One region of the Streptomyces sp. MMS24-W38 genome, then DNA from elsewhere that is predicted to be linked to it. Evidence: riboswitches for the same ligand, from Rfam matches in the RefSeq annotation. Region 1 holds a riboswitch; each other region holds the start of a gene.
What was found. Region 1 has a riboswitch for cyclic di-AMP ahead of AC6F7H_RS14370 (M23 family metallopeptidase). Riboswitches for the same ligand answer to the same signal wherever they lie in the genome.

Region 2: linked by a shared signal. The riboswitch ahead of AC6F7H_RS27345 (LysM peptidoglycan-binding domain-containing M23 family metallopeptidase) and the one ahead of AC6F7H_RS14370 (M23 family metallopeptidase) in region 1 are both predicted to bind cyclic di-AMP.
Region 3: linked by a shared signal. The riboswitch ahead of AC6F7H_RS29700 (C40 family peptidase) and the one ahead of AC6F7H_RS14370 (M23 family metallopeptidase) in region 1 are both predicted to bind cyclic di-AMP.
Region 4: linked by a shared signal. The riboswitch ahead of AC6F7H_RS04515 (M23 family metallopeptidase) and the one ahead of AC6F7H_RS14370 (M23 family metallopeptidase) in region 1 are both predicted to bind cyclic di-AMP.

What each region holds. Positions count from the first base shown of each region.
Region 1 covers NZ_JCBCPP010000001.1:3,408,650-3,410,839, reverse strand. The annotation lists gene AC6F7H_RS14375 (PrsW family intramembrane metalloprotease) at 1-198, shown strand, start outside; gene AC6F7H_RS14370 (M23 family metallopeptidase) at 263-1,297, opposite strand; cyclic di-AMP (ydaO/yuaA leader) riboswitch at 1,309-1,466, opposite strand; tRNA gene AC6F7H_RS14365 (tRNA-Met) at 1,794-1,867, opposite strand; gene AC6F7H_RS14360 (dihydrofolate reductase family protein) at 1,942-2,190, opposite strand, start outside.
Region 2 covers NZ_JCBCPP010000001.1:6,234,155-6,236,344, forward strand. The annotation lists gene AC6F7H_RS27340 (tyrosine-protein phosphatase) at 1-303, opposite strand, end outside; cyclic di-AMP (ydaO/yuaA leader) riboswitch at 766-930, shown strand; gene AC6F7H_RS27345 (LysM peptidoglycan-binding domain-containing M23 family metallopeptidase) at 933-1,862, shown strand; gene AC6F7H_RS27350 (SGNH/GDSL hydrolase family protein) at 2,098-2,190, shown strand, end outside.
Region 3 covers NZ_JCBCPP010000001.1:6,755,257-6,757,446, forward strand. The annotation lists gene AC6F7H_RS29695 (ATP-binding protein) at 141-599, shown strand; gene AC6F7H_RS29700 (C40 family peptidase) at 695-1,168, opposite strand; cyclic di-AMP (ydaO/yuaA leader) riboswitch at 1,172-1,302, opposite strand; gene AC6F7H_RS29705 (hypothetical protein) at 1,713-2,021, opposite strand; gene AC6F7H_RS29710 (ATP-dependent Clp protease proteolytic subunit) at 2,029-2,190, opposite strand, start outside.
Region 4 covers NZ_JCBCPP010000001.1:1,271,221-1,273,410, reverse strand. The annotation lists gene AC6F7H_RS04520 (M16 family metallopeptidase) at 1-1,038, shown strand, start outside; cyclic di-AMP (ydaO/yuaA leader) riboswitch at 1,246-1,412, shown strand; gene AC6F7H_RS04515 (M23 family metallopeptidase) at 1,425-2,190, shown strand, end outside.

The DNA.
Region 1 (2,190 bases):
CGCCGCGACGCGGCCCGCCCGGCCCTGGAGCACGCGGCCCGCGCCACCGCGCCGCCCGTGCCGCCCTGGCCGGTGTACGGCGTGCACGGCGTGCACGGCGTGCACGGCGCGACGAGCCTCGCGTATGCCCCGCACCCCGCGTACCTCGGGCATTCCGCGTACCGGCCGAACCCGTACGCGTACCCGTACCACCCCTGAAACGCCTGACCGGCAGCCCTGACGTCGGGGGGTCGTCGTCAGGACTGCCGGGGCTGTGGTCGTCTCAGACGGTGAGGCCCTTCGACTGGAGCCAGGCCATCGGGTCGATGCCCGAGGCGGAGCCGGCGGTGTGGACCTCCAGGTGGAGGTGGGCGCCGGTGGAGTTGCCGGTGGAGCCGACGCGGCCGATCACGTCGCCGGTGTTGACCTGCTGGCCGACGCTGACGCTGATGGAGGACTGGTGGGCGTACCAGATCTCGGTGCCGTCGTCGAGCGTCAGCACGGTCTTGTAGCCGTAGGAGCCGTCCCAGCCGGCGGAGGTGATCGTGCCGGTGTGGACCGCCTTGATCAGCGTGCCCGTGGGGGCGGCGAAGTCCAGGCCGGTGTGCTGGCCGGAGGACCAGTAGGCGCCGGCCTGACCGAAGGTCGAGGAGACGGTGTACGAGGAGGTGGGCAGCGCGTACTGCCGGGCCAGCTCGGCGAGGCGCTCGGCCTCGGCCTTCTTCTTGGCCTCCTCCTCCGCCTTCCGCTTCGCCTCGGCGGCCTTCTCCTCCGCCTCCTTCTTCGCGGCGGCGGCCTTCTCCTTGGCCTCCTTCTCCGCGGCGGCGGCGGCCTCGGCGGCGGCCTTGTCCTCGGCCTGGCTCTGCTGCTGCTCGACCTGGGCCATGATCCGGGCGTGCAGCGCCTCGCCGGCGTCGGAGGCGCCCTGCTCGGTGGCCTCGTCGGCGACCACACCGATGTCGCTGAGCGCGGTGGCGGAGCCCTCGGGGGTTTCCTCGTCGGAGATGAGGGAACCGACAGAGGGAAGGTCCGGCATCGAGATCGAGACCGGCGGCTTGCCGGTCTGGGCGCTGGCCATGCCGCCACCGGCGACGGCGGCTATGACACCGACGCCCAGGACCGTGGAGCTGCGGGCGAGGCCTCCGCCGCGCTGCTTGCCGACGCGGTGCCGACCGCGCACGGGGCGGACGGACTCCTCGGTGGGGTTCCACTCCTGGAAGGGGCCCTCGTCGGGGCGGACGTCGCCGTAGACGAAGGTGTCGCCGTCGTACTGGTCCGGCATGAAGGGGGCCTCGGGAGCAGGCCGGTTCGACGCCACGTGGGCGTACTCCTTTCCTTCCTTCTCGCCTACCGGGTTAGCTGACGGGTTCGGAGCAGGAAGGTCTCCTACGCGCGTATACCCTCCGTGTCTCCACGGAGGCATCCACGCGATTCACCCCAAGATGTTGGTTCCCCGGTTCCCTTGCGGGATTCGGCGCGTGCGCACGGAGCCGACTCGTGTGACGGCTGGGACGACCGCGCTGCGTTATCGAACGTTAATAGAGGTAGGGGTCGGATTCCAAGCCGTTCCTCTTGATCGTTAACGATTTCCGCACGGACTTAAGCGCCATGATCGGGCAAAAACGGGCGAGTTGGCTCTGCCTCGCGCGTCACACTGAAACTGACGGTTTATCAGTTGTTATGCGCAGCGCGGCGACCCGATCACCCGGCGTCACAACGGTGCGGAGGGTGGGACGACAAGCCGGGACGGCGGGACGGAAGCCAAGAACGACCGAGGGCCGGAACCCTTTCGGATTCCGGCCCTCGGCCTTCAGTAGCGGGGACAGGATTTGAACCTGCGACCTCTGGGTTATGAGCCCAGCGAGCTACCGAGCTGCTCCACCCCGCGTCGTTGTGTCACCAGCATACGGCATGCGGGGGACACTCCGCACACTCCTTTTCGTCGCCGTCGCCGCCGTCGCGTCACCGGCCGATCAGATGGCCGTTCGGCGCCGTGGCGGCCTTCTCGTGCTCGGGCAGCACGACGACCCGGGCGCCCCCGGCGGTCAGCACTCCGCTGCCGTCGGCGTCCGTCACGAAGGTGTCCGGCTCCCGCCAGGCGGTGACCACCCGCCGTACCCCCGCGTCCAGGATCAGCCGCGCACAGGGCGCCGGACGCGAGGCGCGGCGCGCGCAGGGTTCCAGACTGGAGTACACGGTGGCGGTCGCGAG
Region 2 (2,190 bases), 2.8 Mb from region 1:
CCTCCAGAACTGGGCGCCGTCGGCCGGGTCGCTCAGCGGCAGGTTCACATTGCGTACGCCGGGCAGTTCGATGTCGTGGCCGTCCAGCTTCTGGTCGGCCGCGTTGCGGAAGTCGAAGACGGTGTGCAGTCCCAGGGAGGACAGGAAGTCGGTGTCCGAGGCGGTGGCGTGGGCGAGGTGACCGCTGCGGAACAGCACGCCGTGCCGTACCCGGCGGCCGTCCACGGTCGGCAGTCCGCCCACGTCGCGGAAGTTCCGCACTCCGGTCAGCTCGGGTTCGGTCGACGGGATGTGCTGCGTCACGGGGGCCCCTCCCTCTCGCCGCCGACGGGGAGGCGCCGGCGGGTGTCACTCGACGATACGACATGCCTGTCAGGGGCAATGAGTTGTCCACGGATCAGCCGACACGGGCGTTCCGAGCCCGCCGTGCAGCCGGAGCAGATCGCCCCCGATCGGGTAATTGAATGCATTTTGTCCGTTTAGGGCGTTTGGATGCAATGTGCCCAAATAAAGAGAGATATGGGGAGGGCGTGGTGAGCATCGTCATACCGGTGACGATGTGTTGTCGTCATGCTCACGTAATTCCGGTGTTTCGCAAGGGAATTCAGGCGCGCGAAAAATCCGGGACGACTCCGGGTGACGGAATTCAGGTAAATGGATCACGGAAAAGGGCCTTCATTCGAAACATCGCGCTTGTCCCTTTGCGTCGTGGTCGCCTACGTTCGCCATCGATCCGGACGGACGCCTAATCCTGCCGCCGCCCGGAGCCCGCACACACTGACCCGTGTACGGCAGGAGCGGGGGACCCACAGGTACCACTGCCTGTTCCGGTCTCCGGAACAGGCTCGGGGTTAAGTCGCGTCTCGACGCGGCCGGGCAGCTCCAGTCCGAACCCGACAGCTCACCTCGTAGGCGCCGGAGAGGAATTCGTCATGCCCGCAAAGGGTAAGCACCGCCGTCCCCGCGCTCTGCGTTTCACCCGCGCCATCGCCGTCGCCGGCACTGGTGGCGCCGCGCTCGCCCTGCCGCTTCTCGGTGCCACCGGCGCGAGCGCCGCCCCTGCGCAGGCGGCCCCGGAAAAGGCCGTCCAGACGTTCTCCGTCGCCGACAAGAAGGCTGACGACGAGAAGGTCGACAGCGGCAAGAACGGCGACGCCCGCACGTACGTCGTGAAGGGTGGCGACTACCTGGCGAAGATCGCCGAGTCCGAGAACGTCGACGGCGGCTGGAAGCAGCTCTACGCCGACAACCGGGAGGCCGTGGGTGACGACCCGTCGCTCATCCACCCCGGCCTGAAGCTCTCGGTCGACGGCAAGGCCGCGACGAGCACTCCGAAGAAGTCGCCCTCTTCTGGTCCTTCCGGCTCCCTGGGGCTGCCCTCTTCGCCCGTTCCGTCCTCCGCGCCGAAGGCCTCCTCCGGCGCCACGACCGCCAACCAGGCCGCGAACACCCCCGGTTACAGCTCGCCGGTGCCCGGTGGCGGCCTCGGCACCGCCTACAAGGTGGCCGGCAGCATGTGGTCCAGCGGCTACCACACCGGTGTCGACTTCGCCATTCCGACCGGCACCTCCCTGAAGGCCGTCGGCCCGGGCACCGTCGTCTCCGCGGGCTGGGCCGGTGCGTACGGCAACCAGGTCGTCATCAAGCTCGCGGACGGCCACTACGCCCAGTACGCCCACCTGTCCTCGCTGTCCGTCTCGGCCGGCCAGGCCGTGAGCGGCGGCCAGCAGGTCGGCCTCTCGGGGTCCACCGGCAACTCGACCGGCCCGCACCTGCACTTCGAGATCCGCACCACGCCGAACTACGGCTCGGACGTGGACCCGGTCGCCTACCTCGGCTCGAAGGGCGTCTCCATCGCCTGACCCCCGCGAGACCCGCCTGAAGCACGCCGAAGGCCGGACCCCGATCCCGGGGTCCGGCCTTCGGCGTGCTTCGCCCCTCAACGTTCTTGCCGACGGGGCTATTCCGGAATGGGGCGATGCTTCGGGAGTGGCTTATCTCACCGCGCGTCAACCCCTTCCTACGGTCGCGTAGGTCACATTCGAAAGGGAATCATGTCCCCTCGTGGCAGACGATTCGAAGAGTGACAGCACATCAGTGATCGGGTCGTACGTGGCGGTGGGGGACAGCTTCACCGAGGGCGTCGGCGACCCCGGCCCGGACGGGGCGTTCGTCGGCTGGGCCGACCGG
Region 3 (2,190 bases), 3.3 Mb from region 1:
GATATATGCATATCTCAGCCGTATCGTCGCCCACACCCTGCGGTGATGGCACTCTGGCGACGAAGCATCAGTGCGGGACCGTACTCGAATCAGCCGCTCCGTGCCGGACCGTGGACCCGTGGGAAAGGGACGACGTCGCCATGGCAGACCATTTGGAAGCATCCATCACTCTGCCGAGCGATCCAGCCTCGGTCTCCGCCGCGCGCGCCCATGTGGTGGACACGCTGGCGGAGTGGGGCATGCCGGCGGACACGGAAGTGTCCGACACCGTGCGGCTGATCGTGTCCGAACTGGCCACCAACGCCGTGCAGCACACCCTCGGACAGTCACCCACGTTCACGGTGGACATCGCCCTCGACCACGACGAGCGGTTGCGCATCGGAGTCACCGACAGTCATCCGAGGCTCCCCAAGCGGCTCCCCGCCGCGGTCCAGCAGGACAACGGCCGGGGGCTGGTCATCATCCGCTGGCTGACCGCGGAACGCGGCGGCAGGATGAGGGTCCGCCCCACCAGGGAGGGCGGCAAGACCGTCTTCGTCGTGCTCCCGTGGGCCGTCCCGGCCGAGCCGGTCACGGCGGTGGGACGGCAGGAGCCGTAGGGGCCACGACGGAACAGCGCGGCCCCGGTCGCGTCGGTGACTCCCCGACAAAGTGGCGGGGGCGGCGACAGGGGGAATGCCGCCGCCCCCGCGGATCAGCTGACCCGGCCGTACCAGACGCTGCGGGTCCAGATCTTCTGCAGGCGTACCACGTCCCCGGTCTTCGGGGCGTGCCAGATCTTGTTCTGACCCGCGTAGATGCCGACGTGGTAGATGTTTTGGCCCGAGTGGAAGAACACCAGGTCGCCCGCCTTGCGGTTGGAGGCCGAGACCTGGCGTGTCTTGTTGTACTGCTGGGCTGCGGTGCGCGGCAGTTGCTTGCCCGCCTTCTTGAACGAGTAGAGGGTCAGGCCGGAGCAGTCGAAGCGGGACGGTCCGGTGGCGCCCCACCGGTAGGGCGAACCCTTCTTGGAGGCCGCGACCTGGAGAGCCTTGGCGGACGTACTCGCGGCCGCCGCCTCCGAGGCGGCACCGGGAACCACGAGTGAGCCGCCCACGGCGGCGAGGGTGAGGGCCGAGGCCGTGCCGGCCCGGGCCATGAGAGACGGGACACGATTGAGCGCGGTCATGCGCAACCCTTCGTCAGCCGCCTGTGAAGGATGACCTGTCGGATTCGGGCTGGCGAAGTTGCCCGGCCGCACACGTGCGGCTTCACCCCAAGGGCTGCTCGGAACGGGAACCCCCGCTCCGGCGACCCGTCGTGCTCGGGTCCTCCACTCCTGCCGATCCACTCCTGTCGACCGGTCATCCGGGCAGCGGCAGGACTCGGCGTCCGCCCGGATCGCCCCGCCGCGGCGGCGGGGGCTTGTCGTCAGTGAGCGATCTTGGCAATGGTTGGCCCGAAATCCCACCGGAGCCGGGGGTTTGTGTTGTTACTCACCACTCATCCGTTCGGGTGGACAGTGCTGCGTTCGGGCTGCCGTCCAGAGCGCCGAGGAGCCCCGGACCAGCGTCGGAATGCTTGATTCCGAAAAGGAACGCGTGCGGTGCGCAACCTTGGCGGCCCGAAAAGAAGCCGTGGATCTACGCCGCTTGGGGGTACGTCTTTTGGTCCGTTTCGACTCAGGTGCGGACATGACACCGGCGCACGCCCCGCCCGGACCGGTAGGAGCGTCAACTGCCGGAGCCCGGCGGCAGGATGACGCGGGCCGTGCGGCGCTCGCCGTCCAGCACCCGCAACGCGCGGGCCAGGGTGGCGGTGTGCAGTTCGGTCTCGCCGCGCCTGTGCATCAGGGCCAGCGCGTCGCGCAGGGCGACGGCCTTGCCGACCAGTGCCTGCGCGGCGCGCAGCCCCTGGTAGGTGTCGCCGTCGCGGGCCGGGTTGATCCGGCCGAGCAGGTCGACGGCCTCGAGGTAACGGTCGATCAGCTCGGCCTCGGCGCGGGTCAGTGAGGGCAGCGGAGGCAACTCGGGAGGCAGCATCGACGGCTCACCTCGTGCCGGGAGTGGTCTGGAGGCCCTCGCGGCGGGTCACGATCCGGTCCGCGAGGCCGTAGTCCACCGCCGCCCGGGCGTCGAGGACTGTGTCCCGCTCGATGTCCGACCGTGCCTGCTCCGGGGTGCGACGGGTGTGCCGGACCAGCATCTCCTC
Region 4 (2,190 bases), 2.1 Mb from region 1:
CTCGGGCTGCTCGCCGACGCCCTCAGGGCGCCCGCGTTCGCCGACAGCGAGGTCGAACGCCTCGTCCGCAACCGTCTCGACGAGATCCCGCACGAGCTGGCCAACCCCTCCCGTCGTGCCGCCAAGGAACTCTCCAAGGAGCTGTTCCCGGCGACTTCGCGGATGTCCCGCCCGCGGCAGGGCACCGAGGAGACGGTGGCCGGCATCGACTCGTCGGCCGTGCGCGCCTTCCACGAGAAGCACGTCCGTCCCGCGACCGCCACCGCGGTGGTCGTCGGTGACCTCACCGGCATCGACCTGGACGAGCTGCTCGGTGACACCCTCGGCTCCTGGACCGGATCGGCCGCCGAGCCGCGGCCCGTTCCGCCGATCGTCGCCGACGACACCGGCCGGGTCGTGATCGTGGACCGCCCCGGCGCCGTGCAGACGCAGCTGCTGATCGGCCGGGTCGGAGCGGACCGGCACGACCGCGTGTGGCCCGCGCAGGTGCTCGGCACCTACTGCCTCGGCGGCACCCTCACCTCCCGCCTGGACCGCGTCCTGCGCGAGGAGAAGGGCTACACCTACGGCGTACGGTCGTTCGGCCAGGTCCTGAGGTCCGCGCCCCCTTCTTCCTCCGGAGGGGCCACGGGCGCGGCCATGCTCGCCATCAGCGGCTCCGTCGACACCCCGAACACCGGACCCGCGCTCGAGGACCTGTGGACGGTGCTGCGCACGCTCGCCGCGGAGGGCCTCACGGACGCCGAGCGTGACGTCGCCGTGCAGAACCTGGTGGGGGTCGCGCCGCTCAAGTACGAGACCGCCTCGGCCGTCGCCGGCACCCTGGCCGACCAGGTGGAGCAGCACCTGGCCGACGACTACCAGGCCGAGCTGTACCGCCGACTCGCCACCACCGGCACCGTGGAGGCCACCGCGGCCGTGGTGAACGCCTTCCCGGTGGACCGCCTCGTGACCGTGCTGGTCGGCGACGCGGCGCAGATCAAGGCGCCCGTCGAGGCGCTCGGCATCGGCGAGGTCACGGTCGTGCCCGCCGAGTAGCCGGCGCGCGCAAGCGGAGCGCACGCGCGTGCGGGCCCTGGTGGCACGAAAGTCACCAGGGCCCGCCTATGCCCGAATTGGGGTGGAGAGGTCCTGTCTGCCCTGTGGGATGCGCTACAGAAGGCGGGATCCGTTTGGGGATGGGAAGACGCCCCGCTTAGCGTCATCCGGGCTGTTCGTCGGGCAGTGCGCCGCACCCGCGGCACCGGACAGCCATCGCCGAGTCCCCGCACGGCGCGAGCCAGGGGAGCCGGGGACCCAGCCGTGCAGTCCCTGGGGTGAATCGGACGCCCGCGCCTGTCGCGAGGGGCCCGTAGGAGACCTTCCTGCTCCGAACCCTTCAGCTAACCCGGTAGGCGAGAGGGAAGGAAAGGACCACCCACTGCATGGCGTTCACACGCGCCACCGGGAAGCACCGTCGTCCCGGCCGCATGCACCGCGGCACCGCCAGGGCGGCGGGCGTCGCGGCCCTCACCACCACCGGCGTGGTCGGCTCCCTCGCGGCCCCGGCGTCCGCCGCCGGTCCCGCCGCGCAGCAGACCGGCCTGACCCCCGTCATCGCCATGGGCGAGGAAGTCGCCGCCCGGGTCGACGCCCAGGCGGCCGCCCAGCACGAGGCCGCGCGGGAAGCGGCCCGGGCCGCCGCGCGCGAGGCCGCGGAGGAGGCCGCACGGGAGAGGGCGGCAGAGGAGGCCGAGGAGGCCCGCGAAGCCGAGGAGCGTGCCGCGCGGGAGGCCGAGCGCAAGCGCCTCAACACCTTCGTGTCCCCGATCGCGGGTTCCTACGTCTCGACCGGTTACCTGTCCGGCGGCGCCGTCTGGTCTTCAGGCAGCCACACCGGTGTCGACTTCCACGCCGCGAGCGGCACCCCCGTGCTCTCGGTCGGCGCGGGCACCGTCGTGGAGGCCGGCTGGGGCGGCGCCTACGGCAACCAGGTCGTCATCAAGATGCACGACGGCACCTACACCCAGTACGGCCACCTGTTGTCCGTCGCCGTCTCGGCGGGACAGCAGGTCACCCCGGGGCAGCGGATCGGCGTCTCCGGCGCCACCGGCAACGTCACCGGCGCGCATCTGCACTTCGAGGCCCGTACGAGCGCCGAGTACGGCTCCGACATCGACCCGGTCGCCTACCTCCGCGCGCACGGCGTGA